DNA from 3 places in the Acidobacterium sp. FHG110202_01 genome. Region 1 is predicted to be linked to each of the others. Evidence: riboswitches for the same ligand, from Rfam matches in the RefSeq annotation. Region 1 holds a riboswitch; each other region holds the start of a gene.
The links. Region 1 has a riboswitch for cobalamin ahead of AC5S16_RS06680 (ATP-binding cassette domain-containing protein). Riboswitches for the same ligand answer to the same signal wherever they lie in the genome.

Region 1 (10,617 bases):
GAAACGATACTCCGTCTGGGCATTGATGGACCGGTGGCCTTCATATGACGAGAAGATCATTGGATAGGCGCCGCCGAAATCAAGAATTGCCTGGCCGGTCACACTGTATCCATTGCTTCCGCGAATGGTTACCGTATTTCCCAGATACACAGGTCCTTCAATTGGTGAATCGAAGAATGAGCCCGTCGGTGTTGGATTAACATTCAGGTCGCTGAATTGTGTATAAGCGAACTGCGCCTGATTATGCCAGCGTTCTGTGGTTTGATCCTGTATGGTTCCACCGATGTATGTGTTCTCGTTTCGTTGCGTGGAATCATCTTCAATCCCATAGAACAAGATGCCGTTGGGGGTTCCAAGATTGGTGGTATTGTGACGTGCGGTGATGCGTATGCCTGTTCTCTCGTTCAAAAACCAGCCAAGATTTCCGTCGAACGTAACATTATGAAAGAAATCGTTGGAATAGCTGCCTCTCGTGTCATAACGCGCAAAGTTGCCGAAGTAATCGAAGTGCCCGATTGCCTGCCCAAGAGAGGCGTCCTGATTGTAGGTATTGAAGTTTCCGCCGTCTGCTGCGTATTTCAACTGAGGAGTGCTGGTTGAGCCTTTGGCTGAGGTCACACTCACGACACCGACCAGCGCATTGCTTCCATAGAGAACACTGTTCGATCCGCGAAGCACTTCCACGCTGGCAACCCCACTGTTGGTGAGCTGCGCGAAGTCGAAGCCGCCTCCGATGCTGTTTGCCGGAATGCCATCGATCAAAACCTTATTGAAATCGGATTCGCCTCCACGAAGGAACAGGGAAGTGGTGCCTCCGCGCTGACTGGTCTGGACGATCTGTGCTCCGGGCACCAGCCGAAGTTCCTCGAGAACATCCAGCTTGTTCAATGCCTGAATCTGGTCGCTGTCGATGAGGCTGATCGATGCGCCCGTCTGGGACTCCGGAATCGCTGTTCCGGTTGCAGTCACGACAATCTGCTGCGGCAGAGCGCCAACGCTCAAATGCACGGTCGTCTCTACCGTCTTTCCGTCGCCGACAAATATTGGTGAAATGGTCTGTTCTGAAAAGCCCTCGGCCTCGATGTGAAGGCTGTATGTTCCTGATCGAGGCGCGTTGAGCGAGAAAAAGCCTTCGGCATCCACAGTGCCTTCGGCGACTTTATTGTCTCCCTGAAGAAGAGCGACTCTAGCAGGCGAAACTGCATTGCCTAAGGAGTCCAGGACCTTGCCGCGTATTGTTTCGCCCGTTTGAGCATTTAGATTCAGTACGAATAGAACAGCCAGCAAACTCAGACCGGTAGAAAATAGAAATCGAAATCTTGCAATCACTTTTCGTGTCCTCCTTCGCCCTAGAAAGAGCGGACTTATCGTGCTGGAGGGATCGGTCTTCTGACTTGCGATGTCTTGCCGCGACTGCGCCTTCCCACCCTTACAAGGGCAGTGGCATTGTGCAATCGGTTCCATCGCATACAGCTGCTGGGCAGTGGCGGATTCGCACCGCGCTTCCCGTACATCCCGCCTTGTATTAAATTGTGCAAAGCTCCGACGCGCTTTGTTCAGATATAAAAGGACCCTACTTAACAAGTTCTAAATTGCGGAACTACATTTCCCGACTGTGCCCCTTTCCGTCCTCACTCGTATGAAAGACATAGAATGGATGCCCCTCGCGTCCGTAGAGAGTTTCGGCAGTGACACGAAAGACTTCTTCGATGGATTGCGCATTCAACACCCGTTCGCAGGGGCCAATCGATTGAATTCGCCCAGATGCATGAGTGCAACTTTCGAGCAATAACGAGCGACTGCGGTAAGCCTCCGGCACAGGGTGAGAACTTCCAGCGAATGTTCTATGTCGAGATTTGCCATTGGCTCATCGAGCAGGATGCCTCCTCAGAAGTAGCTCTCCAAAGACCGGCAATCGTACGCAGCAATGTGCTTTTTCCGCTTCCGTTTGGCCCGACTATCGCCAGAAAGTCTCCCGTCCGCAGCCGAATCGAAACTGAGTCGAGGATCGTCCTTCCCCCTCGCACTACGGATGCCTGCCTTAGTTCAAGAATGCTCATTGGGCTGCTACGTCCTTGTATTGGCGCATCAAAAGCCAAATAAACACCGGCCCACCGATGGTGGAGCGATTGGCGGTGGATGCATCTGAGTCATACTTTGTTTCGACATTGATCGCGGGCTCTTGCACAACTTCTCCTTCCTGCGCCGCAAGGCACAGCAGACCGAAAGGCGAACGCGGAGAAGCTCTGCATCAGCCTGGGCTCATGCTCATGCGCTCTCCTCCGAGACATATCAGGCGGTTTTACCGGCCGATTATCTCTTCATCCTGGCGGAAAGCCGACGGAGACATTCTTGGAATGAGAAGTGGAAACTGGATCGGAAAAGAACCGTCGCATTCTGCCTGTTCTCCGCAGGGCTTTACGTCAGAATCATTCAGGGTAGGTCTCCTGACTCCCAGGTAGAACGGGCTATGCCATTCTTAGTCCTTCCGCCTTCCCCAGCCGAAGCTGAGTGGCGATTGGAAGGACCTGCTCCTGGTAACAGTGGCGGGACCGTGCCGGACTCACACCGGCTTCCCTTTTATGTCCTTGCGGACACCCTGAATCTTTGTAAGACAACAATAGCACAGCGATGCAGTCAGATTGTCACTGTTTTGTCGCTTATGAGCGAGATCATTGCTCCGGATTATCGGTCTGCACCTGATCGTTCCCCCGAGGATCTACCGCCGATTCAGAGGCCCTTGGATGTAGCAGGCGAGGGATTCCGTTTTTGAAGTAATCCTCTTAGCCGGAAGCAAAGGCAGGTACTAGTGCGCCATGCTCTCGGTTACCCTTCCTCGCGCTCTTCAGATATAACTTTGGCACTCATCCCAAACGACACGAATGTCAGCCTTAGAGCTTCTACCAATTTGCGGTTCTCGAAATCACTACGCACAGCTGCGCGAAGATAGCCTTCTGGAAGAGCCTCGTAATCCTTGCACAACCGCAATACGATGTGATGCTCATCAATCATGCGTTTCCAGAACGCGCCAGCATCGATCCATGATGGCAAGCGGAACAGAACAAAATTCGAGGAAGAGGGTTCGGTTCGCAATGAAAGCTTCCGCAGCTCATCGTCAAGCCGACTACGCCTTCGCTCATTGAGTCTCAGTGTCTGGCGGATATAGTCCTTGTCCGCCAATGCTGCTGCGGCAGCACGAGACGCAAGTGTGGTAATCGACCACGGCGCGATTCGATCCTGAATCCGAGAAACTGTGTTAGCACATGAAACCGCATACGCCACGCGAAGTCCCGGCATGCCGAAGAACTTCGTCACGGAACGAAAAACGACAAGGTTCGGATATCGATCCACATCACCCACAAGCGATGCTTCGGGATGATAATCGATAAATGCCTCGTCAAGGAAAATCAGGATTCCCTGTTCTGCAGCCAGGTGAGTAAGCTCCAGTATCCTCTCGCGAGCTTGCAGAACCCCAGTGGGATTCTGCGGATTTGCGAGCAGAATTGCCTCATGGGAACCCTGCAACAAAGACTCGATGTCGTACTGAAAGTTCGATTCTGGATCAAGGCATTCGGGGACAATTTCAACCGAGGAGTTCGACAAGACCCGGCGGTACTCAATGAATGCAGGAACCGGAAGCCGGCATCGCCGTATGGACAAGGCTCGTAAAGCAGCATCAAGAAGCGGAACAAAGCCATTGGCAACCGCGATGTTTTCAGTCTCGACGCCGGCATAAGAGGCCAATGCTCGGCGTAGCGCAGTTTCTTCCAATTCCGGATAGGCAGTGAGCACGGAAGGTTCGTCTAGCGCCTGGCGTAACGCGGCATACATACCAAAAGGAGGACCATCCGGATTGATGTTGGCACTGAAGTCGAGAAGGCTCTCCGCAGGAACGCCAATGTTCTTCGCGATCTTCTGCAACTGACCGCCGTGGAGAGGATGTTCCATCATCATGCCTGTCCTCTCCTCCGGAAAAATGCGGCTATCAGAACGCCGGCGCCGAAGCCAAGCAACGTAACAACCGAGACGATGCGAAGTGCCTTGCGAGCGTCCTTTGGCATTGGCTGTCGAAACTCGGCGCCAAGTAGCGGCGCGGGTACAAACTCGCCTCCATAGACATTCCCACCACCAAGACGGACTCCAAGAGCTCCGGCCATGGCGCTTTCAGGATGGCCTGCATTCGGACTTTTGTGCCGGTTCCCGTCGCGCAGCCAGGTACTCAAAGCAGCTTGTGGAATGCCTTCAGCTGACAACGCCGAAGCTGCCACTGTGGCCAGTGCCGTCAGGCGTGCCGGCAGATAATTCGCAACATCGTCCAATCGCGCGGCGGCTTTTCCAAAGAAGAAATAGCGTTCGTCTGCATGACCGATCATTGAATCAAGAGTGTTGACGGCCTTATAAGCCATCGCAAGCGGAACACCACCCAGCACCATATAGAACACAGGCGCTATCACCCCATCCGATGCGCTCTCGGCCAAGGTTTCGATCACCGCACGGCCGATGTCCTGTGTGCCGAGTTGCTCCGTATCGCGCCCAACAATCCGCGCAACCCGCTGGCGTGCCAGTTCTATATCCTTCACATCAAGCGCTGCCAGAACAGAAGAGGATTCCTGCGTAAGACTGCGGGCCGCGATGCACGTCCAACCAAGCGTAATCTCCACCAGAGAACCCAGCATGCGAGAGCGGCGATAAGCTTCACGAATGATAAGCCGCGTCAACAGGTAACTTGAAGCCACGAGTGCTGTCGCCAGCAAAACACCTCGCAGGAATTCTTCGCGTGGACTTTGCCCCGGCCTACGAAGCAGGAACTCTCCTCGCGCGATTGCGCACCCCATCCATCGCACGGGATGCGGAAACCACTCCGGGTCGCCTACGACCTGATCGGCGAGATAAACGGCTGGGAGCAAATAACCGCGCTTCATAAGACTGACTCGCCGAGGCCTCTCTCATACTGCGGTTGATATGTCAGTCCAACCCACTCGAAGATGCTTTTCATATCAAGGGATTGACTGGCAACGCCTGCCAGCCGGTCAAATGACGCCCGGCGCTTTGTCCACCAGTTATTCAACTCAGCTGCCGGAGCCAGATGGCAAAACATACGGGCCGAGGTAATGAAGGTATGGCGAAACTCGTCTTCGTCAAAAATGCCGTGAAGATATGTGCCGAATACCCGTGAGTCTGGGCTGATGCAGCCATCAGCCACCAACTCCGCTTGTTCCTGTGTTCGCCGCACGAGTTGAGCAAAGGGTTGCGCTTTGTCGAGATATTCGGTCTCGCCGACATGGATTTCGTATCCATGCACGTCAATTTCATCAACCGACTGCTCAAAGAGGGATCGCGTTAAAAGTCGCCCCGTGCCCGTAAGAGTAATCTTCTCTGTCCGCATGGTAGTGCTGATTGGCAGCAGGCACAGGCCTCGAATCGATCTTGCACTCTCTATCTCATATGGATCGAATATACGTTGGCCCAACATCTGCATTCCACCGCAAATGCCGACCACTAAGCTACTATTAGCGCCCTCCGTTACCGCTATATCCAGGCCTTCCGCCCGCATCCAGAACAAATCATCCACTGTTTGCTTACTGCCGGGCAGGACAATGACATCTGCTCCTTGTAATTGCGCTCGACTGCGGCAGAACCGTACCACAACCGACGACTCGGCACGCAGCGCATCAAAATCCGTAAAGTTGGAAAGCGACGGAAATGCGATCACCGCAACACGCAACGGCCTCTCATCGCTGACCGCAGACCACAGCGCATTGCACAGCGAATCCACTGCCGGCAATCCGAGACTGTCCTCTTCTTCGAGGGCAAGACCCTGAAGATATGGCATCACTCCAATACAAGGTTTGCCGAGCCGATCTTCCATCATGCGAATACCGGGCGCAAGCAACGAAACATCACCGCGGAATTTGTTGATGACGAAGCCGCCGATGCGCGCCCGCTCTTCAGGCTCCAACAACTCCACAGTTCCCAGCAGCGAGGCAAAGACGCCGCCGCGGTCAATGTCGCCAACCAGCAGACACGTGGCATCTGCCAACTCCGCCATCCGCATATTCACAATGTCATGCTGCTTCAGGTTGATTTCGGCCGGCGACCCGGCTCCCTCAAGCACAATCACGTCATTCTCTGCTTCCAGCCTTTCATAACTCTCTCTGACAAGCGGCATCAGTTCTTCCACCCGCCGTTGGTGATACTCAGCAGCAGAAAGGCGTCCCCAGATTTTTCCACGCACGATCACTTGTGATGTCATATTCCCCGCAGGCTTCAGCAGGATCGGATTCATGTGAACCGATGGAATAATTCCAGCAGCCTCTGCCTGCAGTGCCTGGGCGCGACCAATCTCAAGCCCTTCCGGCGTAGCCGCAGAATTGAGTGACATATTTTGCGATTTGAAAGGTGCGGCCTGATAACCATGCTGAGCAAAGATGCGACACAGTGCCGCGGTCAGCAGAGATTTTCCGGCGTGGGAGCTTGTGCCAAGAACCATCACTGCACGGGCCGTCATGGTTTCTCCGTCCCGGAAAAACGATCGTAGGACACAACACTCTCCAACCCGACACGTTTTTCCCACCCTAATCGTTCGAGATCAGGCTCCAATGCAAAGTCATCGACATAACCGAGGCAAAGATACGCAACGAACGTCAGGTGTTCCGGCACATGGAGCAACTTGCAGAGTTGCTCTGGATCGAGAATGCTAACCCAACCAACGCCGACACCCTCACTACGAGCTGCGAGCCACAGGTTCTGAATCGCACAGACGCTTGAGTAGACCGCCGTTTCCGGCATCGTCTGGCGGCCTAGTCCGGACCCGCGCGTGCTACCTGAATCACACAACACACAAAGATTTTGTGGAGCTTCCAGGATCCCTTCAAGCTTCAGGCCGAAGTATCGTTCCGCCTGGTCGCCAGCGTAGCTCTCCCGAGCCTGATGGTTCGCTTCCGAGAAAATGTCATGGACCGCCTTGCGAACTTCATAATCTCGGATCACGACAAATCTCGTTGGCTGCATCAGGCCAACGGAAGGAGCGCTGTGCGCGGCGGCAAGCAGGCGGTTGAGCAATTCCTCTGGCAAAGGTACGTCGAGAAAGCCCCGGCGAACATCGCGGCGCTCCACTATCGCACGGTAGACCGCGGCGCGTTCACTATCGCCAAAAGCGTGAGACTGAATCATGACGCTACCACGCTCTCGAAAATTTTGGACCGGCGTTGCTGTCCTCGCGCAAGCGGCTGTTGATGCCGGCATTGTGCTCGATCACGCGGCCGAAGAGCCAGATCACATCGGAAAGTCGATTGAGATAGGCCAACACCTCTGGCTGCACATCCATTGCGCCACTCTCCACAAAGCGAACAGCGCAGCGCTCGGCGCGGCGGCAGACAGTGCGCGCAATCTCATATGCCGCGGACTCTGTGTGACCTCCGGGAAGCGACCAATCCGCGAGAATGCCTTCTATCTCCTCCATCCTGTGCACGAGTTCTGTGAGCTTGTCCACATCTTCGACTGAGATAGCGGGCGGCTTTTTTCTGCTCTCGGGAGGGGTAGCTAATGCTGACCCGACGCGAAAGAGCGTTCTCTGAATCTCCTCGGTCCATGCCGCAATCTCCTTGTTCTGGCAGATGCTGCGGGCAAAACCAAGATGCGTATTAAGTTCATCGACCGTACCGTAGGCCTCCACGCGAAGGTCAGCCTTCGAGACACGAATGCCACCGGCCAAACCGGTCTGTCCTTTATCTCCACGCTTGGTTGCAATGCTCATTGTTCTTCTCCTTGCAGGGAATAGGTCTCCTCCAACGTAAGGCGAAGCGTCTTGATGAGAGGAGAGCGTTCGTATTGGATAACGAGTTCATCATCGAGGAAGTCGAGAATTCGCGGCGGCGCATCAGAAAAAAGCACGCTCTCAGAAAAGAACCAGGGCTGGGCAGCTCCCAGTTCTTCGAGGGTCCGTGCTCGGACAATCACAGCGGGAAGATAGAAGACACCCGATTGCAGAGCGCGAAATGCCCTGTGATAGCCGTCTCGAAGAAACCATCGTCCACGGTATTCCCCTACCTCAAAGAATGGACTTCCTGAATGGACTACGACCGGATTGGAACTATCATCCGTCAGACGAAATTGCAGGTTTGGGTTTCTAGAGCGAAGCAGGACAGATGTGTTTGTCCGTATGGCATCGCAGACCACAGGCTTTGTCTCTCCAAAGCACAGATCCATCAGGCTGTCCCAATCGTTATTCTCTGGCATCGGGAGCTGCTGCGTTTCTGAATCGAAAATAAGCCTTCGTTGAAAGGCGAGAAGAAACCGAAGATCCACGACACCGAGAAACCAGTCTAGCCCGGTCATTTCGCTGTGAAGATCGGCTCGCGATGTCTGCTCTTCGAAGCGCACAGTTAATCTGCTATCGCAGCATTCCATTAGGGCTGATCTGTCTTCAAACAGCACTCTCCGAGCCACGACCTTGCGTGCCGCCTCTGGACTGCCGCGATCCATTGCAGGGCGGTATTCGTCCTCATCGAGACCCCATCCCGCCAGCTCTCTCACGCGAGCCTTCACGCCATTCATGCCATCCTCCCCGGTTGATAGCGGAAGAAGCTGCAATATTCTCGAGTCCGCTCCCAGGCTTCCCTCTCATCAACTCCACAAAGCGAACGAAGCACAACACGCATGGCTCCCCCGTGTGTAACCACCGCGGCCATTCTTTGCGAAGGTACAGTGAGGAGGCGTTCCACTTCGGTCAGGACTCTGGATTGGAATACTTCAAATCTCTCGCCACTTGGCGCCGGTAAGTCCGGATAGGCTTCTGACCAGCGGCGAGCGTACCCTTGATCGCGGGATTCGATTTCCTCCCAACTCAGTCCTTCCCACTCCCCGAAGTTGATCTCACGAAGTTGGGGGACCGCTATCGGCAAATGGCCGCTGGCTCTCCCGATTGCCTCTGCCGTAGCCAGCGCTCGAACTAGATCGCTGGTATAAATGGCATCGATGGATCCGGCCTTCAGTGCTTTCAGAAGCCTCTCGATTTGTCGCTGACCACGTTTGTTGATTGGCGGGTCGGAATGTCCACAAAACCGGCCCGCAAGATCGGTCTCGGCGTGCCGGATGAAGATGAGTGTATCCATCACGACCACGCTCCACAAAGATACACCGCGACCTCAGCCAGTTGATTTGTGGCGCCGAAGCAATCGCCAGTGATGCCGCCGATCCTGCACTTGTAATAGAGTGCCGTAGCAAGTGTTACGGCCACGCTAGCCATGACAGGAACGAGCGCGCGGAGGTGCAATAACGCAAACACAGTCACTAGCGTGAGCAGGCTTCCAACGACTAAGCTGCTGCTTGTCGTGAGACGTGCGATCCGCGCGCCCTGTCCGTCGACTTGCTCCTTATTCTGTTCTCGCGCAGGCGGGAGGTAGAAGCTGAGCGGCAGAGTCGTCCACCTGCACAATACAGGAGCGGCGATGAGATAACCTGCAGCCTCGGAGTGAGACAACGATGCAATTAAAAATATCCGCACAATTAGAGTGAGCGTCAATGCTGCTGCTCCGTATGTGCCAATGTGACTGTCGCGCATGATGGCCAGAACCTTCTCGCGATCCCTTCCGCCACCAAAGCCATCCGCAGCATCGGCAAGCCCGTCTTCATGCAGGCAGCCCGTGATGGTGACCAGGTATCCAACGATCAACACGGCAACAAGTGTCACGGGAAGATGCGGAACCAATAGGAAATACAACAGAGCACTCCCCAGGCCAATCAATGCTCCGACAATCGGAAAGAATTTCACTGACCGAGCGAGAGTATGCGGCTCGTAGGGGCCAGCCGGAACCCGCAAGCGGGTCAGGAACTGCACAGCCGCGAGCAGATCGAACCATGTTCGCCGGATCTGGTTCACTACGCTCATTGCGTAGCTCCACTTACCCCAGCGGAAGTGAAGGTCGCCATCTGATGGTAAAGAGCAATCGCCGATTCAATGATCGGCATTGCCAGCACAGCTCCGGTCCCTTCGCCGAGACGCATCCCGAGGGAAAGCAAAGGATCCAACTGGAGATGTTCCTGGAGCAACCTATGTCCTGGCTCCTCCGAGCGGTGTCCTGCAATGAGATACCCAAGTACATGCGGCACCATGCCAACCGCGAGGGCCGCCGCCGCAGTAGAGATAAATCCATCTAATACGACAACAAGGCGATGTCTGGCGCCAGCAAGCACCATCCCGGTCATGGCGGCAATTTCAAGCCCTCCGAGGCAACGCAAAATCTCAACAGGCGAAGTGGTGATGGAAGCACCGCAATGTTTGACGACGGCAGCTTCGACCACGCGCACCTTGTTCGCATACGCAGAGGGATCAACTCCAGTGCCTTTTCCGGTCGCCTCTGCGGCCGCCGTACCCGTGAGAGCACAGGTCACAGCGCTGGCCGCGGTCGTGTTGCCAATCCCCATTTCTCCAATCGCAAGGATGTTATGCCCAGCGGCCGCAGCTTCTACTCCAAGTAGATAACCGACTCTCAGCGCCTTCCCAACCTCCTCTTCGCTCATCGCGGCCTCGCGCAGCATATTCCGTGTACCACGCCGCACCTTGCGGTCGAGAAGCCCCGGAATCGAACCAAAATCCGTATCCACTCCCACATCGAC
Region 2 (10,617 bases), on a different contig from region 1:
ACGGAGAAACAACCTCTAACCGAATCCAAGGAGATTCACATGTCACTCAACAGCAATGTATTCCGCCCAGGCTACGCAGAAGGTCAGACACCCGCCCAGGAAATCGCCCTCAACAGCAGCAACGAAGTAATCAACCTTCCCGAAGCAGCAGTCAAACAGCGTGCGAATCAGATTCTCAGCGCCACCGCTGCGAAGCACAATCTGCAAGTCAGTGACTTGAGTCCAGAGCTTGCACAGCGTGCAGTGGAGGAGGCTACCCGCCAACTGGAGCGGGAAGCAGCCGATGCAAACAACGTGTGGAAGCAGCTATTCGATCAGCAGCAGAAGGAGCTTGAGCTTGCACGTCTACAACTGAACGCTATGAAGGACTCCCGCAACCCCGTCTCACCCAGAGATGCAAGGCCAGTGACCACCACGGAAACGGCAAAACGCCGTGTCGGTCCTGCTGAGTGGTCGCGTATGTCTGTCCCCCAGCGTTGTGCAAGTATCGGCGTCGATTACAGCACCATCGATGTTGGCTTGCTGGAGGACCTGTTCAGCCGGAATGCAAGTCACAGTCTGGCTGCTGACCTGATGAAGCAGAATCCGCTCCGATACAGGACACTGAAGGAAACCGCCACCTGTCTGGGCATATTCGGCGCACCCAGAGGTACATTCAGGAAGAGCTAACCTTGGCAACGCTTCCCCGCCGTCTTCTTTCACGCTGTGCGGCCTAAGCCGCACAAACACTGCATACTATGCAGACGGGGATACAGCATCAGCCAGAGCGTATAACATAGTGATGAAATCGTTCCAATGGTTTACAAGCTGGCTCACCATTATCAACGACACTTCTTTGACATGACCCCTCTGCTCACGAATAATCAAACTTTCAACCAACGCATGAGGTGCTAGGGAAGACGGTGTGAATCCGCCACTGCCCCGCAACTGTAAGCGCGTTTCTGCATGTCTGGTTTTTGAGGACGTGCAAGGATGCCTGACCACAAAGCCACTGGAAAACATCCGGGAAGGCGGCAGGGCAAGAGCGCGCGAGTCAGGAGACCGGCTTCATGCGCACAGTACCGCGTTCCGAGGGGAACGGAGGAAAAATGCCAGACATTCCGCGGCGAAGCCGCTTTGCTCTCCTTTCAGTTTGCTTGTTGTTAGCAGTGATGCCAGCACGTGCTGTCGTCGTTCGTGGACGTGTTACCGATTCTCTGGGCGCCCCCATCGCCAATGCCAGCGTAGCTCTCGTTCAGAACGGGCAGGTCATCGCTTCGGGCATCACACGGAACGATGGAAGCTATCAGCTCTCTTCTTCAGCAACTGGCCGCTTCTACGTTCTGGCCGGTGGAAGATCCTTCCGCCAGCTCGCGACAGAAAGCTTCTACGGTGGCTCTCTCGATGGCATAGAGCAGAACATCCAGCTTGAACCCGAGTGGGTGCGGCAGTCGATCGTCGCCACAGAAACCGGAACACCCCTGCCGCAGGCTCAGGTAAGCGCATCTATTACGGGCTTGAACAAAACCGACTTCCTCAACCGCGCAGATATGGTCGACATCCTGCGCCAGGTTCCCGGAATAAGTGTTGTCCAGACCGGACAACGCGGCGGTGTTGCCAGCATTTTCGTGCGCGGTGGCAATTCAGACTCGAACAAAGTGCTCTTCGATGGCGCGCCCATTGAAGACATTGGCGGGCGATTCGACCTCTCCACCATTGCATCCACAGGCGTGGAGAAGGCCGAAGTCTATCGCGGTCCCAACAGCGTCCTCTACGGCTCTGACGCAGCTGCCGGAGTCATCGGCTTCAGCACGCCTCGCGGTTCCACATCGTTCCCGTCTTTGATCTACGAAGGCGACGCAGGAAACTTCGGCACCTATCGAAATGAAGTGCAGCTCGGCGGAACGCATCGCTCTCTCGACTACTATGGCGGCTTCAGCGATCTTCAGACGCAGAACTCTGTTCCCCAGAGCGAGTACCACAACATTGTCGAGACGGCGAACCTGGGATGGGCGTGGTCCGCAGCTACGACGATTCGCGTTACTGCGCGCAACGCCGACATCGCTACCGGACTACCGAATGCCTACCAGTTCTACCAGATCGCGAATGACGCCAAGCAGTCTGACCAGAACATTTTCATGACCGGAACCATCGACCACACTTTCTCCGACCGCCTGCACGGCCTCGTCCGCTATGGCATGGCACGCAAGCGCGAGGAGTCGACGCAGTGGTCGCCTACTGGAATCTATGACGCAACCGACGGCATTTATCTCGGCCTGCCAGTCACTATCAAAGGAGCCAACGGGTACTCCGTCAGCGGTCAGGCGATTCTGAACTATGCCGGAACCTATCCCATCACATCAGAGCTTGTATCCAACCGCGACAACCTCTACGTGCAGGCCGATTATCAGTTCACGCCGCACCTGATGGCCATTGCCGGCTTCCGCTTTGAAGACGAGCGTGGAAAAGACTATTATCCCGGTTTCTTGAATGACACCCTGGAGCGTGCCAACTACGACTACATGCTCCAGATCGGCGGTGATTTCCGCAATCGCCTCTTCTACTCATTTGGTGGAGGCATTCAGAAAAACCAGCTTTACGGAACTGAAGGTACGCCGCGCATCGGGCTTTCCTATTACCTCGTGCGTCCCGGAAGAGGCATCTTCCACGGCACCAAGCTCAACTTCAATTTTTCAAAGGGCGTCAAGGAGCCGACCCTCACCGATCAGTTCGATTCGCTCTACCAGGTGCTCAACACCTACGGAGGTCCGCAGTCCGCCGCACAGTATGGCATCGGGCCTATCGGAGCGGAGCATTCGCGCAGCTATGACGGCGGAGTAGAGCAGAGCCTCTTCAGCGAGCGCGTACTTCTGAGCGCAACTTACTTCCACAATGAGTTCGGGAATCAGATCGAGTCCGTTCCAGCGAGCGCGCTCTACCAGCTTCTACCGCAGCTTTCTCCCGATCAGGTTGCGCAGATCGTTGCCGCCTACAACGTGGCGCTGGCGTCGCCTACAGTGAATTCGCTGGTCTTCCGCGCACAGGGTGTCGAGAGCGAAGTGCAATACGGCATTGGCAAGAACATCTTCCTGCGTGGCGGCTATACCTATCTTGATTCTGTCGTGCAGCACTCCTTCAGCTCCGACGCGCTTGAGCCTACCTACAACACCGAGTCATCATTTCCAACTTTCCCCATAGGCGTTTACTCGCCGCTGCGTGGATCGCGTCCCTTCCGCCGTCCGCCACATACTGGCTTTATTTCAGCGTCCTACACCGGCAAGTACTGGACACTCATCGGCAACGGAGCATTCTCCAGCCGCAGCGATGACTCCACCTATCTCGGTTTCAGCGACGCCTTCTTTGGCAACTCGCTATTGCTGCCTAACCGCAACCTCGACTACGGCTACGCCAAACTCGATCTCGGCGTCGTCTATCAGGCAACGCATTGGCTTGCTGTTTACGCACAGCTTGACAACCTGCTGAGCAACCAGCATACCGGCCCGATTGGATACACATCGCTGCCGTTCAATTTCCGCACCGGCCTGCGCTTCGCCTTAGGCAAGGAAAAGAAATAACGAATGGCTCCCATCCTTTCGACATGATTTTCGCCGAAAAGGATGGGGCCCTTGAAACAGCCCTCTTCTCATCCCTGACCCTGATTCCTTACAATCAAGGCATGGTTTTAGCAGTCTCCCGCAAGCTCCTGGTTTTCTCTCTCTGTGTGCCCCTGAGCCTTTCTGCGCAACAGGTAAAGCGTGGCCGCAAATACACTCCGCCACCGCCGACCTGCAAGGTCACCGTGACCGTCACCAAGGCATCGAACGGCAAGCCCGTGGAGAACGCCGGCGTCATCTTTCATCCCATGAAGGATGGCAAGGACGACGGCAATATGGAACTGAAGACCGATGAGGACGGAAAGGCTGTAATTGACGTGATCCCCGTTGGGGACACAGTACGCCTCCAGATCGTCGCCAAGGGATACCAGACCTACGGCGCTGACTACAATCTCGAAGGTCCGACCGAGGAGATCGCCGTCAAGCTGAATCCTCCAGGCCACCAGTATTCGATTTACGAGAAGCACGACGGCTCACAGGTCGGCGGCCAGGACGAAGCTCCCAAGCCTTCAGATCAGAATCAGCCGCAGCCTCATTGAAAGGTAGGCGAGGGCTTTGGCCCTCGCAATCAACTATCCCCGCGAAGAGACGTAATCTCGATCCGACCTTCGCAGACATTCAGGGGATGATTCACTGTAAAAGCCTCGCTTGATCCCGGAGCAGAAACGCTGATGCGCGAGACCGCCGGGCATGTGTCGCCGGTTGACCAACCCATCTGGAACCATGCCTCGCCTCTCGGAGCAATCACCAGCTGCGCCTGTACCGGAGCTGCGGAGGTATTTTCGACCGCACCCGGCTCCAATTTTGCCCTCAATGCCGCTTCGCTGATGTGGTCAACGATCAGGCTGGCTGCAGGGTTCCCATGCTGATCCAGCAGAGAAACATTCGGGAAGCCGCCGATGCGGCACGGCGCAAGCCCCTGGTTGTAGAAAGCGAGCTTCACCGCGCGGTAGTTGCCATTCACAGTTGCGGCAATCTCAGTAACGGTCAGGTTCTTGTCCTGGCAAGGCTCCGTTCCTCCGGCTTCGTCCGCGCGCTTTACCAGCTGTGGAGGCTTGCTGTTAGTCGCAACCATGTAAGGTGCGTTGGGATTCGGAGCGGCCTTTGCGCGCCGTGTGTCGTCCTTTTGAATGTTGGGCGCGCTTCCCGGCAGAGATGCGTTGTGCTGTGAGTGAGAGCAACCTGCCACAAAAATACCGCATGTCAATGCCAGAAGAATCATGTGGCGTAGCCGGGGAAGCACAGAATTGCCTCGAAGTGTATCAGTCATAAGATGACCCCTGCCCCAAATGCGTTGCAAGGCGGCCTTCCTCGCGCCTCCGAAAGAGAAATCCTTATTAGCAGGTAAAATCAAGATATATGGACAGTTTACAGGGAAAGGCCGCGCTGGTCACGGGCGCTGCCAAGCGCATCGGGCGCACACTTGCGCTCGCGCTGGCGCGAGCCGGCGCTGACGTAGCCATTACCTATCGCGATTCTGACATTCAGGCACAGCAGACCGTAAAGGAATTACAGGCGCTTGGGATCAAGGCTGCAGCCGTCCGCTGCGATGTACGCAATCCGAAAGATGTGGAAGATGCCATCGCTACGGTCGTCCGGCTCTTCGGACAGCTTGATCTGCTCGTCAACAACGCAGGCCTCTTCGAGACAGCGAAGCTTGAGGAAATTTCCGTCAGCCAGTGGGACGCCATGTTTGAGACCAACACCCGCGGCCCGTTCCTGATGGCGAAGGCCGCCTACTCGCATCTCAAAGCAGCCCATGGACGCATCATCAACATCGGCTCGCTCGGCGGATTACATCCCTGGCCCACGCACGGCCACTATTGCACCTCAAAGGCCGCTCTGCACATGCTTACGCAGACCATGTCCAAGGCTTTTGCGCCGGAGATCAGCGTGAACTGTGTTGCGCCGGGAATGATCGTGAACGGGGAGGTCTCCGCCGACTACGAGCATTTCGCCCATAAGACTCCGATGAAGCGCAACGGCGCTCCGGAAGACGTTGCCGCCGCCGTCATGTTCTTTGCCACCGGTCCGCACTTCATCACCGGCCAGATTCTAAGCGTCGATGGCGGCCTGGGGCTGTAGTCAGACCATTTGCCCGGAAAGATGTGGGGTCTTCTCCCCCCTGGGGGGAGGTGTTAAGTCTTTGAAAAACCATGGCTTCTGTTTTCAATGCGGCAAAGTATTGAAAACAGGAAGGTTCGACGTAAAGTCCTGGTTCCAGGCAATAAAAAACCGCCAGTCATAGGCGATTTTTTTGTCTATTTTGTCCTTACATTCAGGATAGCAGAAATAGCGGAAATACAAGCTCATTGCTCGTTGTAACAGGTCTCGTTTGAGACCAGCAACTTACAGCAAAATGTTACTTTCGAAATCGTTGACAAGGCATATTCAGCACTCACGGCCAAAGCCCTGTTTATCACCCGCACTCCGAAAAGGCACGCGGTTTTGAGCGGAGAGGATGATTCTCATCGAGAAACTCCAGGATGCGCTCCACCAGCAGCTGCTCATCTTCAACGCCGGCGCGCAAGAAATGGCACGAAGCGGGTTCATTGTTTAAGTAGGAATACGAATTCTTTCTACTCCGGCCTGCATCATAAAAATCCATATCACTCCCCTTGCTCCTGTTTTCAATTGGGGGATGGGAGAACCCAGGCAGATAAGTTAGCTGTCGACGAAGCGGCAAACTGCAGTGCTGTTGAAAGATGTCTTTCCTTTTTCTGTATTGGTAGTGACGACCGTAATCAAACCGTTACAGAAAATCTGCAACGCTGGAGCAGTTTGGTGTGAGAAATATTTTGCGGACTTGGCGCTCTTAGCGACTTCGCGGTTGATTTTTAAGCACCGCCATAAAGCTGAAACGTGGCCCAATAGAGAGGCTTACGAAACACGCCTTGCGAGTGCAGCAGAGAAAGCTTGGCATTGCGCAGCGCCACATCAGGCGAGCGCCCCTGGGCCAGCTCGTCGTACATGCGGTCCATCAGCTGCGGCGAGGCTGCGTCGCTAGCCTCCCACAGCGAGCCCACAACATAATGCGCTCCCGCGCGCAGAAAGGCCCACGACAGTCCCACCAATCCCTCGCCGCCATAGACGCGCGACCCTGAGCCATAGCACGCCGAAATCGTCACCAGGTCCGCATGCAGCGGCTGCTGGATCACATCGCGCGCATAGAGCTTGAAGGCATCCGGGTTCGAAGGCTCGCGCGTCAGCACAATCGCTGAGTCGAGCGGCTGCGCGCTGCTGCTCGTCCCATGCGCCACAAAGTGGATGTAGGAAAACTGCCCCGGCGTAGTGCTGATGTACGAAGAGGGCAGCGCCTGCTTCTGCGTAAAGACGGCTTCTGTCGCAGCAGGGAAGTGCCTGGATATATTCGATACTTCTGCTCCGGCATTCAAAAGGTCAGGAAACTTTTCATCCGGCGAGATAGGGTTCCCGATCAGCAGCAGCTTCTTCGCCGTCTTCGCGCGTGTTTCCGGACGGAACGCCGCCAGCAGCTTCAGCGAGCTGGCATCAGTAATAGTGGCGTCGTCAATCCAGTAATGCACACCACCGCCCGGAGCGAGCAGCGTCTCGAAATTCAGCGTCGTCAGGCTTCCATCAGGAATGATGTAGACCGGCGAGTTCTTCGCAATCAGCTTTTCCGCCGGCGCCACCAGGATGTTGTAGAGCGCAATGCCATCGGCATAGGCAGACGCAAGCGTGTCTTTTGAATCAAGAATGGCGCGCTGATAGTTCTTCACATGCGCATCGATTTCAGCCTGCGGCGGAAGCTTGAAGAAGTGCGTCCCTGAAGAGTTGATGGCCCACAGGTATGACTCCTGCGGAGCCACGCTGTAGACCAGAATTGTGCCATGCAGCCTGTTGGCAATCGCGCGCGCATTGAGAGGCCTTTTCAGCGCAGCTTTGAAATCCGATGAAGTGACACCGAGCCCTTCTTCCAGAGTCCGCGCCCGCCCAAGATCAAACCACTGCAGCGCCTCATCCGTCCGTTTGTGATTCACCAGGAAGCGAATGTAATCGTCGTAGAGCTCATCAGCATTTGTCGAGAAAGGGAGCTTCGATTCTTCTTTCTTGATGGTGGCTCGTTGCGTTTCAAAAGTTGTAATGGATTGGCGGTACCATTTATCCGCAAGATCGGACTTATTGGATTCTGCATAAACATCCGATAAGGCACCTTCCACCTGCCAACGCAAAGAAGGGGTAATGGCGCGATTCCGATCCAAGGCATCGAGAGTTTCTATAGATTGCGCCATATTGTTCTGGCGTGCAGCTATAAGACTCTTAAGAAAGAGCACATCCATTTCATCTGAACTTCTACCTGAAGCGTGAGCAATGTCGAGCGCTTTACTAGTATGCTGTGCCGCTAATTCAAGATTATTGGATTTCAGGAATAGCTCGGCTAGCGAAACGTGAATTGTAATCTCTTCTTCTACGTCTTGATAAGACTCTGCAATCTGAAGAGCGGTTTTATAACAAGCCTCTGCATCATTTGGATATCCGAGGCGATAGAGAGATAATCCTGTGTTGTTTAACCATTCAATTCGGTCGTCAGTCTCTCCTATTGTTTTCGCACCCTGTTCTGCAATACGAAAACGCGCCAGGGCTTCTTCGAAATTACCGAGTTTGTAGTTTGCCCAAGCTATATTTCCTTGTGATTTTTCTAAGAGACTCTTTGCATTGATCTTTTGGGCAGAACGCACCGCTGCTTCTGATAAATCCAGTGCCTCATCAAAATGCTCCTGGCGAAGGGCGACCACACTTAGGTTTAATAAAGTGGCTGCTTGTTGATAATTATCATGCTGAGTACGAGCAATATTGAGGTTTCGATGGAAAACTTCCTCGGCTTGAACAAGGTCAGCTTGCTGAAGATATAGCATGCCTAAGACGGTGAGAGCATGGCTTTTCAAGGGAGAAGAATTGTCACCTGCAGCTGGCTTTCTACTATTTGATAGAGATTGGGCTTCAAGCAATGCCTGATTAGCTTCGCTACGGCGCCCTAATGATAAGTATGCCCATGCTTTAAGCACGTTCTGTTCTAAGGCAATGTCTGTATTTGCTAGCGAGGAAGGTAGCGGTTCAGAGAGCGCTAATAAAGCTGCATCGTTTTTGCTTTGTCGTAGTAAGGCCCTCGTATCAAGGAGTCGAAATTTCCAGGCCCACTCAGGATCTTTCTGGGAAAGCAATGCGCTTGCTGTCTGAGCTGTCTTATGGGCACTTTCCAGATTCCCATGAATAATCAGTTGTTCTGCCGTGCTATAGACAGCTTTAGGGTCTGTTAAGACTTTTGGTTTACAGCCAGCAAGCGCAGATAGGGTAATTAAAAGAACTACGGCCCACTGGGTTTCCCGTTTGCACTTGCCATTGCAGCGGAAACTGCGCCTCCAACCGGAGAACCCAGTTGCGCCCTGATCATCGACAGACGATATTGATGGTGAGTCACAATCAGTTCTGCGAAATAGATCTTTCCAAAGTCCGGAACGCGGAGTACATTTCCACACGCGATTGCGGGGAAATTTTTTGGCAGTTCGGGCAGTTGGTCGATCAGAGAGCATACGATGAAATCTCTGCCATTTCCCTCCTGATCTGAATCAGGCCAGTGAACGTGACTCTCGGCCCAGTCAGGAATAGGTGCTCCGTTGTACTTCTTCGCAAACGTGGCTTTCGCGCCATCTTTTTGAGCCTTGACCTTTTCCAGGAATTTTTCCTGCTGCGGCCAGGGCTTAGTGGGATAACGATTCTTCGGGTCCGCTTCCAATGTACCGTCGTGATCGGTAAAAAGATCATACTTGATGACTGGTTCAATCAGATTTCCGCTGATGCGCAGATTGATGAATTGCGAGCCTACGATGGAAACCTTTGCATGGCGCCTATGATGCGGGTGCGAAACTGAAAGCTGCGCGACGACACGGTCTGCAGTAATGACATCGAGGATATTGAGGCCGTCGATGGTTGCGCTGACCTGCGTTGTCCACGGTCCTTCGCTTGCCTCGTCTTTCTTGCTGCCGGAAACGTGTGTAGCCTCATTCGTAAAACTTACAGTGTCTTTCCATTTGCGTCCCTTCCGTTGCTTTTCGATAAAGCCGCCAACCACGGGCAGGGAAGAAGAAGCATGCGAAGGAATAAAACCGCTGAAGGGGCGAGTAATGAAACCCCCGATCGGATTCGCATCAGCATGGTAGTAGTAAATCTTCTGCGGATTATTTTCAGCCATTACTTTTCCATTCTGGGGAGGAGTTGAATTTTCGTTAACGAGTCTGCAAAAGGAAGCGGTACTTCGCCAGATCGACCGGTGCGCTGGTTGACGCGCCAGTTGAAATTCCCTGGACCAGCAGCGTATTCACGCCAGCCTCAGCGCTGTCTGCCGGCACCTGAATCGAAACTGTATCCGAAGCCTGCGACGGAGGCACCTGAATCTGCCACACCATTTTGCCAGAAGGACTGTAAAGCGAGCACAAATATCCAGAAAAGCGCGCGTCTGTAGGTACATCGACAAACAGCAAAAATGGCTGATGCGCGTTCATCACTACCGTGCGAATTTCCGCACCACGGCTGCCGCCATCCACCAGGTTCACCGACGGCAGAAGCTGCGGCCGTGAAGCCGAGGCAGCCAGTTGTTCCAGGTGCGGCATGGTCACAATATTCTGGAACCCGATCACCAGCAGCATGGCCGCCATGGCGGGCACGGCAAATGCAGGGCGGAGGATGGATGCCAAATCGAAGAGCTTCCGTTTGGGCTCTTCGGCTGTCTCGCGCACCACGGCCGGGCGGGCAAGCTCCTTTTTCGTCTGGGCGATAAAGAGCGTGGTGGCGCGCAGATCTGTGGCGCATTTCTCGCAGTTAAAGAAGTGCTCTTCGAAAGAGTCCCGCGCCTCAGGGCCCAACTCTCCCAGCAGATACTTCTCAACCATCAACTGATTGGCAGCTTCTGTGTGTTCCATGATTTGAGCCTCATCAGAATAGTGCACAGAAAATCCAAACGTATCGTGTGAATTGGCTGCCTCTGTTTCGCGATGTTTCGGATGAG
Region 3 (10,617 bases), on a different contig from region 1:
GCCGCCTCGTAGACAGCGGCGCCCTCATTGAAGCACTCAGAAACTGAACTTCGCTCCAAGCTGCAGGCGCCGGGCATCGTAGGACTGGGTCACCTGCCCGAAGTTCGAGTCCGCCGAACTGAAGTCGATAGCGTTGAACTGAGTATGGTTGAAGGTATTGAAGGACTCGAAACGCAGTTCGAACTTCGGTCCGTTTTCGCTTGACGTGAGTGGAATGTCCTTGAAGAGGGACATGTTGAAGTTAAAGAGCCCGGGCAGGACTACTGCATCTTTTTTAGCCGTACCAAACCCTTGATTCGTACCACCATTCCACGGGGCTATTGGATCGGCGAAGGAACTGGTGCTGAACCATGCGGTCTGTTTCTTAGGATACGAGACCTTTGCCACCTGACTTTCGCGATTCGTAGCGCCGTTGCCTCCCAGTCCAAGCACGTCCGGGCCGGTGTAATTGATGGCTTGTGGCACTCCGGATTGAGCTACCGTAATTCCGGAGAATACCCATCCTCCCAGGACTGTGCGCTCCAATGCATTTGAGCTGTGCAGGAAGAAGGGAAGGTTGTAAATATAGCTCGCATTAAAGATGTGGCGACGGTCGAAGGCGCCCGCCCCATAATCATAAGCCGCGTTAAAAGGATTCGTGAGATTGTTGAGATCGTTGCTTACGTCGTCCAGCTCATGCGAAAAGGTATAAGCCAGCTGCAGCGTTACTCCGTGACGGTTCTCCATGCGCAGACCTGCCTGGAGAGCGTGATAGTTGAAATTGGTTTCGTTCTCTTCCTGCGTAATTGTGCTGTAGCCCGGATAGATTCGATACAGATTTGCAGTTAGGGATGGCAAAGAATTTCCCTGACTATCTTTTAAAGCTCCAGCAACGCCCTGCCTGTCGTAATAGGGATTACCTGGAGCGGCCGGATCATTATGAGTTAATGGGAGTGTATTGATGTTCCGGTCGTTGTTCTGGCTCCAGCCGAGCGAGCCAACATACTGAATTTGCACCACAATCGATGGCGCAACCTGCCGCTGTACTCCCAGGCTGAACATTGCCGTGCCTGGTGGATTGTACGCATACTTCAGATTGGTGAGCGTGGAAGGAAACGTCTGCGACGTTGTCGCTCCGGTAAGGGCGCTGGTATTCGGATTGGAGAAGTAAACGTTGTTCGCGGAAGGCTGATATGCAAAGGGCGGATTCAATGCCGCGTTATACACATCGTTGCCCTGGACGCGTTCGAAGAACATGCCAAAGCCACCTCTGACCACCGTCTTTCCATCTCCAGTAGCATCGTAAGCAAAGCCGACTCTGGGCTGCCAGGTGGTGTATTTGTTCTGAACGTTTCCGCGGGGGAAGCCGTTCACGCCCGCCTCCTGCATGCCATTGAGGTAGAACGCCTGCCCTCCGAAATTGGTAAGCGAAGCCGGGTTCAGAGTGCCGTCCGCATTGAGCGGATAACCCTGTGATGTCTGGTAGTCGGCGGGAACGAAATTCGCAAACTGATTGAATCGTTCGTAGGCATGAGGCAGCCCGTCAAAACGTAACCCGAGGTTGAGGGTCAGCCGCGGAATGACGTGCCAGTTGTCATTGAAGTAAAAGCCATAGTTGTTGTTCACCCAGTGCTTGCCGGCGAGAAACTGCAGCTGCGTAAAGCTGAAAGTATCACCCAGCAGGAAGTTGATGTATGAGTCCTGAGCAAAGGTGCTGTTATTGAAAACGGCAGTGCCCTGCGTGTTGGCCTGCAATTGCTGGTTTTTCACCGCGTGGAGCCAGCTGAAGCCGAATTTGAATTGATGCTTGCCATGCGTCCACGAGACATCGTCTCTAGGCTCATAGCCAAAAAAGGAGTTCTTCCACGGAAAATAGCTCGAGCTCCAGGTAGTGTTGTACGGCGCGCCCAGCTGGATCTCCGGCATGCGGGTTCCTAAGTTGTTGGCCAGCGGAAAGAACGTTGTAGCCGACCAGCCGTCTGGCTGCTGCGAAATGCCTACGGGATCAAGATTGATGGTGTTGCCGCTGAAGAGAAATGCTGTTTCGTTCAGCAGGGAAGGCGTGTATGTCTGCGTCAGCTTCAGGCTTGACGACCACGATGGGTTCAGCATGGCAGTGCCTACCGTCGGGTAGGTGCTGTCGCCCCACAACGGCGGATAGTATGTCTGGCTGACTGCATCGTGAAGATAATGACCGCTGAATTGAAATTTCTGGTTGAAGGTGTGGTCAATGCGAACCACATCTTCTCGTACATTGGTGGGCTGCGGGATTGAAGAGATGTATTGGCTCGTTCCCAGGTTTGGTTTGGGGAAGGTCCCGGCATTCAGCTCCAGCACCGCGTTCGGGTCGATCAGGTTGGCAGGAATTACGCATTGTGTAGTACAAGGCGCTCCTGATGCATCTTTAAACGCCTGTCCTGGAGTCAGTCCATCCTGTGCGTATAAGGCCAACTTGGCCGGATCGCTCGTGACAGGCACGATCGGGACATTTCCCTTGGGCGGGACCGTATACGTCAAAGGCTGCCCGGCCACAGGGAAATTGCTTGCGGCGATTGTATTTGCTATCGAGGGAGTGCTTCCTTGAATCAGCCTGCGCCATTCTTCATTCACAAAGAAGAATGTCTTATTGCGCGCGTCATTATAGATGTGAGGAATCCACACGGGGCCGCCGATGTTGAAACCTGGTTCATTCAGGCGAAACTCAGGCCGCGGCTTGCCGGCAAAGTTAATGAAGTAGTTGTTTGCGTCATAATCCTCATTCCGGTTGAAGTACCAAACGCTTCCGTGGAAGTCATGCGTGCCGGATTTAAGGACCATGAGGATCGTCCCGCCAGAGCCAATGCCGTAGTCCGGTCCGTAATTGCTGTCCAGCGTCTGGAATTGGGCGAGTGCATCGATTGAAGGCAGGGAGCTGAAGCATCCGCCGCAACCGCGGTCATTCAGCTCTCCTCCGTCCAGCAGATAGATGTTGTGGGTTGAGCGTGTGCCATTGAAGCTGATGCCATTCGCGGATGTGAGCGCATTCACGCCGCTGAAGGAAGGCAGGGTGTTGGACTTGCCCATTCCCAGCGCGGCCAGCGCTGTCACATTGCGCCCGTTGGTTGCCAGCTGCGTGACCTGTGCGCCGCTGATCAGGTTGCTGAGCTCGTTCGTTTCGGTCTGTACCTGCAGGGCATCGGCCTGAACGGTGACCGTTTGGCCTGAGGCACCAATCGTGAGGTTTACATCTTCTTTCAGTGTCTGGCCTGTGTTCACGACAATGCCTGTCCGGGTGTAATTCTGGAAGCCCGTCGCCGAGGCGCTCAGCGTAAAATTGCCGACTCCGACATTTGCGAAGAGATATATTCCGGAGCTATTGGATACAGTTTGTCTTACCTGGCCGGTGGCCGGGTTTGTGAGACTGATGGCGGCATTCGGAATTGCCGCTCCGCTCGGATCAAGGACGTTTCCTGTGATTGTTGCATTCTCTTGAGCCCAGGTATGAAATGCAGGTAAGAGCACAAGAAAAACGATACCCGCCGCGATGAATCGGGAACGACGCATCAGAACCTCCTGACAAAGTAAATCGTTACAGTAACGCCTATCTGCCCCTTCGCCGTCTGAAAATGAATGCGGTGGTGTGGGGCTGATTGAATGTGAAGTAAAGGCGTGAAATTAATTGGAAACGTTTACGAAATTGCAAGCACAGTAAGCTGACGGCTTTCTATCAGTGACATAAATAAGCTGGAATTTTACTTTTCCAGATGCTTTGCAAGTTAAGTAAATGTTTACCAGCGCGAAACAATAGCTCTCTCCAAATAACCTTGTCAAGGCGATTTATCTGCTTGTTTAATTTCCCGAAAATCGGCCTCCAGCCGCCGATGAAATAGAAACTGGTGGTAACTTCGGCATTGCCGGTCCAGCCGAACGATTTGCACAGCCACCCCAACATATAGTGTTTGACTCCAAGGTATACTCTTGATAAAGTAGGTTTCACTTCGCGGTGCCTGATTGGAAGATCAGGCTGAAAAGGGAATCCGGTGAAAAGCCGGAACTGCCCCGCAGCGGTAAGCAGGAACGAACGCTCCGACAAAAGCACTGGTTCATCCACGAACCGGGAAGCTGGAGCAAGTAGGCAGCCTGCAAGTCCGAAGACCTGCCACGAAGACATTCGCTTACGCCTCCGCGGGGAGGTGAAGTGGCAGTGGCTTCCTGCTCCGTCTTTGGAGCGCTGCTTTCTTCTCTTTCCTCCGAGGCCAGGAGAGCAGCCGATGGCTACCGTTCAATCAAGTCTTTCCGATATTCTTCCTGGTTTTCCGATTCCCGAGGAAACACCAACGATGCACGTTCGCAAGCGCAATGGCGCGCTGGAGCGTGTCGATGTCAATAAGATTGTCCGCGCCGTGCAGCGATGCTCCTATGGGCTGTCGCATGTGGACGCGATTCGCGTTGCCAGTAAAACTATCGGCGGCCTCTACGATGGCGCAACCACGCGCGAACTGGACGCCATGTCCATCGATACGGCGGCATCGCTGATTGCAGAAGAGCCGCAATACTCAAAGCTGGCTGCGCGGCTGCTGCTGGGAACGATCCTTAAGGAAGTCGCAGGCCAGAACCTGCACTCATTTTCGCAGTCGATGGAATACGGCTGCCGGGAAGGCGTAGTGAATACGGCAACCGCGGAGTTTGTGAGCACGCATGCGCGCAAGCTCAACCACGCCATCGATGAGCAGCTTTCCGACCGCTTCGAATATTTCGGCCTGCGCACGGTGTATGACCGCTACCTGCTGCGCGATCCGCTCTCTCGCAAGGTCATCGAAACGCCTCAGTATTTCTTTCTTCGCGTGGCATGCGGGTTGGCAGGCACACCCAACGAAGCCATAGAGTTCTACAAGCTGATTGCTTCGCATGACTACATGCCGAGTTCTCCTACGCTATTTAATTCAGGCACCAAGCATGCGCAGATGTCCTCCTGCTACTTGCACGATTCACCGGTGGACTCACTCGAATCCATCTACGACGCTTATAAGGATGTTGCTCTGCTCTCGAAATTTTCCGGTGGTATCGGACTGGCCTTTCACCGCGTGCGCTCGGAAGGCTCGCTCATCCGCGCGACCAACGGACTCTCGAATGGCATCGTTCCCTGGCTGCGAACATTGGATAGCTCTGTGGCAGCAGTCAACCAGGGCGGCAAGCGCAAGGGAGCCTGCTGCGTCTATCTCGAGCCTTGGCATGCGGACATCGAGCAATTTCTCGAGCTGCGCGAGAACACCGGCGATCTTTCCCGACGCACTTACAATCTGAATCTTGCTAACTGGGTTTCGGACCTCTTTATGCGGCGCGTGGAAGAGGATGGCATGTGGTCGCTCTTCGATCCGAAGGTCGTTCCTCACCTGCCCGATCTTTATGGAGTCGAATTTGCCTCAGCATATGAGAGGGCAGAAGAAGAAAAGCTTTTCACCCGACAGATGAAGGCGCGTGATCTCTATGCGCGCATGATGCGCTGCCTGGCTGAGACTGGCAATGGCTGGATGACTTTCAAGGATGCCTGCAACCTGAAGTGCAACCAGACGGGCAGGCAGGGAAATGTCGTCCATCTCTCGAACCTCTGCACGGAAATTACAGAGGTGACATCCCGCGATGAGACGGCGGTATGCAATCTCGGCTCCATCAACCTTGCACGCCACGTCACCGATGGCGCCTTCGATTTCGACAAGCTGGCGCAGACGGTGAAGATTGCTGTTCCCATGCTTGACCGCGTCATCGACATCAACTATTACCCAATCTCTCAGGCAGCAAATGGGAATGCGCGTTGGCGTCCTGTTGGCCTTGGTATCATGGGCCTTCAGGATGTTTTCTTTCAACTGCGGCTGCCCTTTGATTCACCTGAGGCGCAGTATTTGTCAGCCCGCCTTCAGGAGGAAATCTATTATCACGCGCTCGCAGCCTCCTGCGAACTGGCAGAGCAGCATGGAGCGCATCCATCATTTGCAGAGACGCGGCTTGCTCAGGGCAAACTGCAGTTTGATCTCTGGGGCGTAAAGCCCGCTGACGAAGCGCGCTGGAATGAATTGCGCGAACGGATTCAGAAGCATGGTGTGCGCAACTCGCTGCTGATCGCCATCGCTCCGACAGCCACGATTGCATCCATCGTTGGCTGCTACGAATGCATTGAGCCGCAGATATCCAATCTCTTCAAGCGCGAGACGCTCTCCGGCGAGTTCCTTCAGGTCAATCGGTATCTGGTTGCGGAACTCAAGGAGCGCGATTTCTGGAATGAAGAATTTCGCATCCGCCTGAAATTGGCTGAAGGCTCTGTACAGTTGATGGAAGAGCTTCCTGACGATCTGAAGCAGATTTACCGCACGGTATGGGAGATCCCCATGCGCGGGCTGATCGATATGGCGCGCGACCGCAATGCCTATATCGATCAGAGCCAGTCGCTCAATCTGTTCTCCGAGTCGCCGAACATCGGCAAGCTCAGCTCCATGTATATGTATGCATGGAAAAGTGGTTTGAAGACCACTTACTATCTGCGCTCGCGGCCAGCAACGCGCATTGCCAAGACGACTGTTGCTAACGCTAACCCATCATCCGCCGTGGCCTGCCCTCTTGAGAACCCAGGCTCGTGCGAAGCATGCCAGTAAAAGGAGATTTCCATGTCATCTGTCCAGGCTCCTGAAGCCATTCTCGATCCGGGCCTCTGCCTTACGCTGCGGCCGATGCGTTATCCGGTCTTCTTCGATATGTTCCGCGACGGTATCAAGAACACGTGGACGGTCGAAGAAGTAGACTTCCAGACTGATCTGGTCGATCTGAAGCAGAGGCTCAGCCCTGCTGAGGTTCATCTCATCCAGCGGCTGGTGGCATTCTTTGCGACCGGCGATTCGATTGTCTCGAACAACCTGGTCCTCAATCTCTATAAGCACATCAACTCACCGGAAGCGCGGCTGTATCTTTCCCGGCAGCTTTTTGAGGAAGCGGTGCATGTGCAGTTCTACCTCACTTTGCTCGACAACTATGTGCCTGATCCCGACGAGCGTGCTGCTGCGTTTGCAGCGGTTGAAAACATCCCCTCCATCTCCAAGAAAGCCGATTTCTGCATGAAGTGGATGGATTCGATCCAGGAGCTCGATCAGCTTAAGACACGCGAGCATCGCAAGCAGTTTCTGCTGAACCTCATCTGCTTTGCTGCCTGCATTGAAGGGCTCTTCTTCTTTGCTGCGTTTGCTTATGTGTACTTCCTACGCTCCAAGGGGCTCCTGCATGGGCTGGCTGCCGGGACGAACTGGGTCTTTCGCGATGAGAGCTGCCACCTTGAGTTTGCCTTTGAGGTTGTGAATGTGGTCCGTGGCCAGGAGCCGGATTTGTGGGACGAGCAGCTGGAGCGCGACATTGTCCAGATGCTGCACGAGGCGGTGGATGCGGAGACTCAGTTTGCCGAGGACCTGCTGAGCGGCGGGGTGGCTGGGTTATCGGTGCGCGATATGCGGCAGTATCTGGGCTACGTCGCCGATGCGCGGCTCCAGCGGCTGGGCATTGCTCCTGCCTTCCATACGAAAAACCCTTTTTCGTTCATGGATCTGCAGGATGTTCAGGAACTGACGAACTTCTTTGAGCGGCGCGTCTCTGCTTACCAGACGGCGGTCGCCGGGGAGGTGGCTTTTCATGAAGATTTCTGACTTCTCCCTCTCAAGCTTCTTCCAGCCCGCATTGGCAAATTGACGCATCGTTGGACGTTTAACTAGGATACTCACCGCTTCTCAACTGGTTGAGGGGATATCGTAGGCTCCAAAATATCTTTCCACTGAAGCGATGCCACAGATTGGCAAGTTGTTTCAGTCTTCAGAATCGGTATGGAGTCGCTCAATGGACTGCTGGGAGCAACCTGATAGACCCTGAGAGCAAAGCAGGAAGACTTAAGTGAATCAAAACGTGTGGATAAGGGAGCGTGCGGTTTGTTCAACTCAGGTTGAAAGGGAACTGAATTCCGCAATAGCGCGTGTATCAGCCGCTGGCGGTATTGTTGCAGGGGATGATTGGGCGTTAGCTATCTCAAGGCCAACGGACAGAAGGACGGTGGCGTACGCAATGCGATAGATGAACATTGGTCTCCTCCTTGCCTCGCATTGGATTATAAATGCCGTAAATGGCGATAATTCACTTGGCATTGTACATAATTCGCGGCGAAAGTAGGTGAATTATGTCCTGTGCAAAAACGCTCGCAGCAGTGTCGGCCTTTCTGCTACTTGAGATGCTAAGCAGTGCCCAATGTGCTAGTGGCAAAGCTGCTGTACTAATGCCGTGCGGCTCAGTTGGATCATGTAGTCGCGTTTTCTACCCGACCCCAGACGCGGCATATGGAACAGGTCACAAATTCGCTGAAGTTGGAAAAACCGCTTACTGCGGTTATGGCGAAGATGGTCCGTGTTACATCACCTATGTTGCTGCAGGGGGTACTTGTGTTGGAATAGGTTTAAATGGTCCGGACGTAATGGATAAATTGGACAAGCTGTCTGCTAGAACAGGTATTTTAGTTGCATCTTGTGATGGCGGTCTTGTGCCATTCAGGAAAGAGATTCATGCTGCCAATTTCAACCCAGAGAAAGGGCTGGATAGACTAGACTCATCGCTGCTCGACAAGAAGTCCACTAAAGAGTGAACGGACATGCGTTATTTCGTAGCTGCGCTGGCGATTATTTCGGCGGTAAAGTGTCTTGCTGCGCAACCAAATCAAGACATAAAAGAAACACCTACGGCGGAAGTCTCGTCCGTTGTGCTTGAATTCGGGAAGCCTGAGCCGACACCTTTAGGGAAACAAGGAACCGTGGTGGCCGCAAACTACGGTTGTGCCAGCGATGGTTCAGTTTTTCTTCAGATTGCGGACTCGCCGAGCAATCTGATGCTGGAGTTGCACTCCCTAAAAAACGCGTCAGAAGATATCCGATATTCTCCGGGACATATACGAGGATACGGGACTATCTCTTTTCCACTGAACTTTTTTGAAAACGATAAATATGTAGCGACATTAGTAGAAGCGGAGTATGAGAAAAACCCCTTAGAAAAGAACAAGTCGGAGGGTGATACTGCACATTTAGTCCTGATTTACGATCGTAAGGGTGCCCTTCAGCATGTTGTTCCTATCCCTTCTGAGTTAGACGCAAAAGCTATCGGGCTGTATGGCTCAGGCGATTTGCTCATAGCTGCCATAAACAAATCAACCAAGGCCGCACGGCTCGTCGTTATGGATACAAGAGCGAACATAAAAACTGAGTTTTTTCTGTTTGACAATGACTATAACTCTAGCAAAGAAGCCAAGGACAGGCAGCCATTAGCTAAGCTGATTCCTGGCGGTGCCCTCGCTTTCCTGCAGATTGTGTCAGATGGGGAGAACCTTCTGTTAATTCCACGTACGACTTCCCAAGCAGTCATTGAAGTAAATGAGGCTGCTGTAGTGCGTTCTGTTCAATTGCAACTCCCACCAGGGCAGACCTTGAATTCCTTTCTTTCCATCAGTGATAGCTCCTGGAAAATCAAATCCTTTGCAAAAACTGATGAGAATGGGATTCTGCATGAAGGACCTGTATTTGAGTTCAATCCTTCAGATGGAAGTGTGATCCGCAGAATTGACTTGCCTCAGGGCACTTGGGTTAATCTTGCCTGTGAGCATGACGGAGAATATACAGCCTTGACCACCGACCGAGACATGGGTCGGTTGGAGCTACTGAGAGGCCATGTTCCAAGATGATCATCATCCACGATCAAGATGGTTCTGCACAAAGCTCATAAGGGGAGACCTCAGAAAACGTACACACTGCTTTTCAGCGCTATAGATGATTCGAGGGCTTGACAACTAGTCAGCGGGGTCGTAGTTCAGGTTTGGCCTGAGCCAGCGTTCGACCTCAGCGATGCTTAGACCCTTGCGTTCGTGGTAATCGGCAACCTGGTCGCGATCGATTTTGCCGACGCTGAAGTAACGCGATTCAGGGTGAGAGAAATAGAGGCCGCTTACGCTCGAACCAGGCCACATGGCGTAGGACTCGGTGAGCTTCATGCCGGTGCTTGCCTCCACATCGAGCAGGCGCCAGATTGTGCCTTTCTCCGTGTGATCGGGCGAGGCCGGGTAGCCGGGGGCCGGGCGGATGCCGCGATATTTTTCCTGGATGAGCTCCTCGCTGCTCAAGCGCTCGCAGCAGCCATAGCCCCACTCCTTGCGGACCTGCTTGTGCAGGTATTCGGCAAATGCCTCGGCCAGGCGGTCGGCGAGGGCTTCGGCCATGATCGCGTTGTAGTCGTCGTGCTCAGCCTTGAATCGATCGACCAACTCTTTCAGGCCGATGCCGCTGGTGACGGCGAATGCGCCGATGTGGTCCGGCAGCGCTGTTTCCTTCGACGCGATGAAATCGCTGAGCGCGCGGCAGGCTTCATTGCCCTCGCGGTTTGCCTGCTGACGCAGGAAGTGGAAGCGCTCCAGCACCTTTTTGCGCGTGCTGTCTGTATAAAGTTCCACATCGTCGCCAACGGCGTTGGCAGGGAAGAGGCCGTAGACGGCGCGCGCCGTGAGAAGGTTTCTCTCGATGATGCAATCGAGCAGGACATTGGCCTCTGTGAAGAGCTGGCGCGCCTGGGCTCCCTGTTTTTCGTCGTCAAAGATGCGCG

Region 2: it holds a riboswitch for cobalamin, as region 1 does, so the genes downstream of both, AC5S16_RS00750 (TonB-dependent receptor) here and AC5S16_RS06680 (ATP-binding cassette domain-containing protein) in region 1, are expected to answer to the same signal.
Region 3: it holds a riboswitch for cobalamin, as region 1 does, so the genes downstream of both, AC5S16_RS01555 (ribonucleoside-diphosphate reductase subunit alpha) here and AC5S16_RS06680 (ATP-binding cassette domain-containing protein) in region 1, are expected to answer to the same signal.

The regions. Positions count from the first base shown of each region.
Region 1 is NZ_JBZYWJ010000003.1:79,437-90,053, forward strand. It holds gene AC5S16_RS06675 (TonB-dependent receptor) at 1-1,329, opposite strand, end outside; cobalamin riboswitch at 1,363-1,533, opposite strand; gene AC5S16_RS06680 (ATP-binding cassette domain-containing protein) at 1,845-2,060, opposite strand; cobalamin riboswitch at 2,421-2,617, opposite strand; gene AC5S16_RS06685 (pyridoxal phosphate-dependent aminotransferase) at 2,827-3,954, opposite strand; gene cbiB (adenosylcobinamide-phosphate synthase CbiB) at 3,951-4,922, opposite strand; gene AC5S16_RS06695 (cobyric acid synthase) at 4,919-6,508, opposite strand; gene bluB (5,6-dimethylbenzimidazole synthase) at 6,505-7,173, opposite strand; gene AC5S16_RS06705 (cob(I)yrinic acid a,c-diamide adenosyltransferase) at 7,178-7,756, opposite strand; gene AC5S16_RS06710 (hypothetical protein) at 7,753-8,556, opposite strand; gene AC5S16_RS06715 (histidine phosphatase family protein) at 8,553-9,113, opposite strand; gene cobS (adenosylcobinamide-GDP ribazoletransferase) at 9,113-9,889, opposite strand; gene cobT (nicotinate-nucleotide--dimethylbenzimidazole phosphoribosyltransferase) at 9,886-10,617, opposite strand, start outside.
Region 2 is NZ_JBZYWJ010000001.1:192,204-202,820, forward strand. It holds gene AC5S16_RS00745 (hypothetical protein) at 40-669, shown strand; cobalamin riboswitch at 869-1,064, shown strand; gene AC5S16_RS00750 (TonB-dependent receptor) at 1,152-3,554, shown strand; gene AC5S16_RS00755 (carboxypeptidase-like regulatory domain-containing protein) at 3,656-4,132, shown strand; gene AC5S16_RS00760 (DUF4232 domain-containing protein) at 4,162-4,863, opposite strand; gene AC5S16_RS00765 (SDR family NAD(P)-dependent oxidoreductase) at 4,953-5,678, shown strand; gene AC5S16_RS00770 (CHAT domain-containing protein) at 6,431-7,894, opposite strand; partial or broken gene AC5S16_RS00775 (tetratricopeptide repeat protein) at 8,291-8,620, opposite strand; gene AC5S16_RS00780 (hypothetical protein) at 8,920-9,804, opposite strand; gene AC5S16_RS00785 (zf-HC2 domain-containing protein) at 9,839-10,531, opposite strand; gene AC5S16_RS00790 (RNA polymerase sigma factor) at 10,545-10,617, opposite strand, start outside.
Region 3 is NZ_JBZYWJ010000001.1:386,097-396,713, forward strand. It holds gene AC5S16_RS01550 (carboxypeptidase-like regulatory domain-containing protein) at 37-3,522, opposite strand; cobalamin riboswitch at 3,943-4,136, shown strand; gene AC5S16_RS01555 (ribonucleoside-diphosphate reductase subunit alpha) at 4,230-6,605, shown strand; gene AC5S16_RS01560 (ribonucleotide-diphosphate reductase subunit beta) at 6,618-7,640, shown strand; gene AC5S16_RS01565 (hypothetical protein) at 8,162-8,620, shown strand; gene AC5S16_RS01570 (hypothetical protein) at 8,627-9,706, shown strand; gene metH (methionine synthase) at 9,812-10,617, opposite strand, start outside.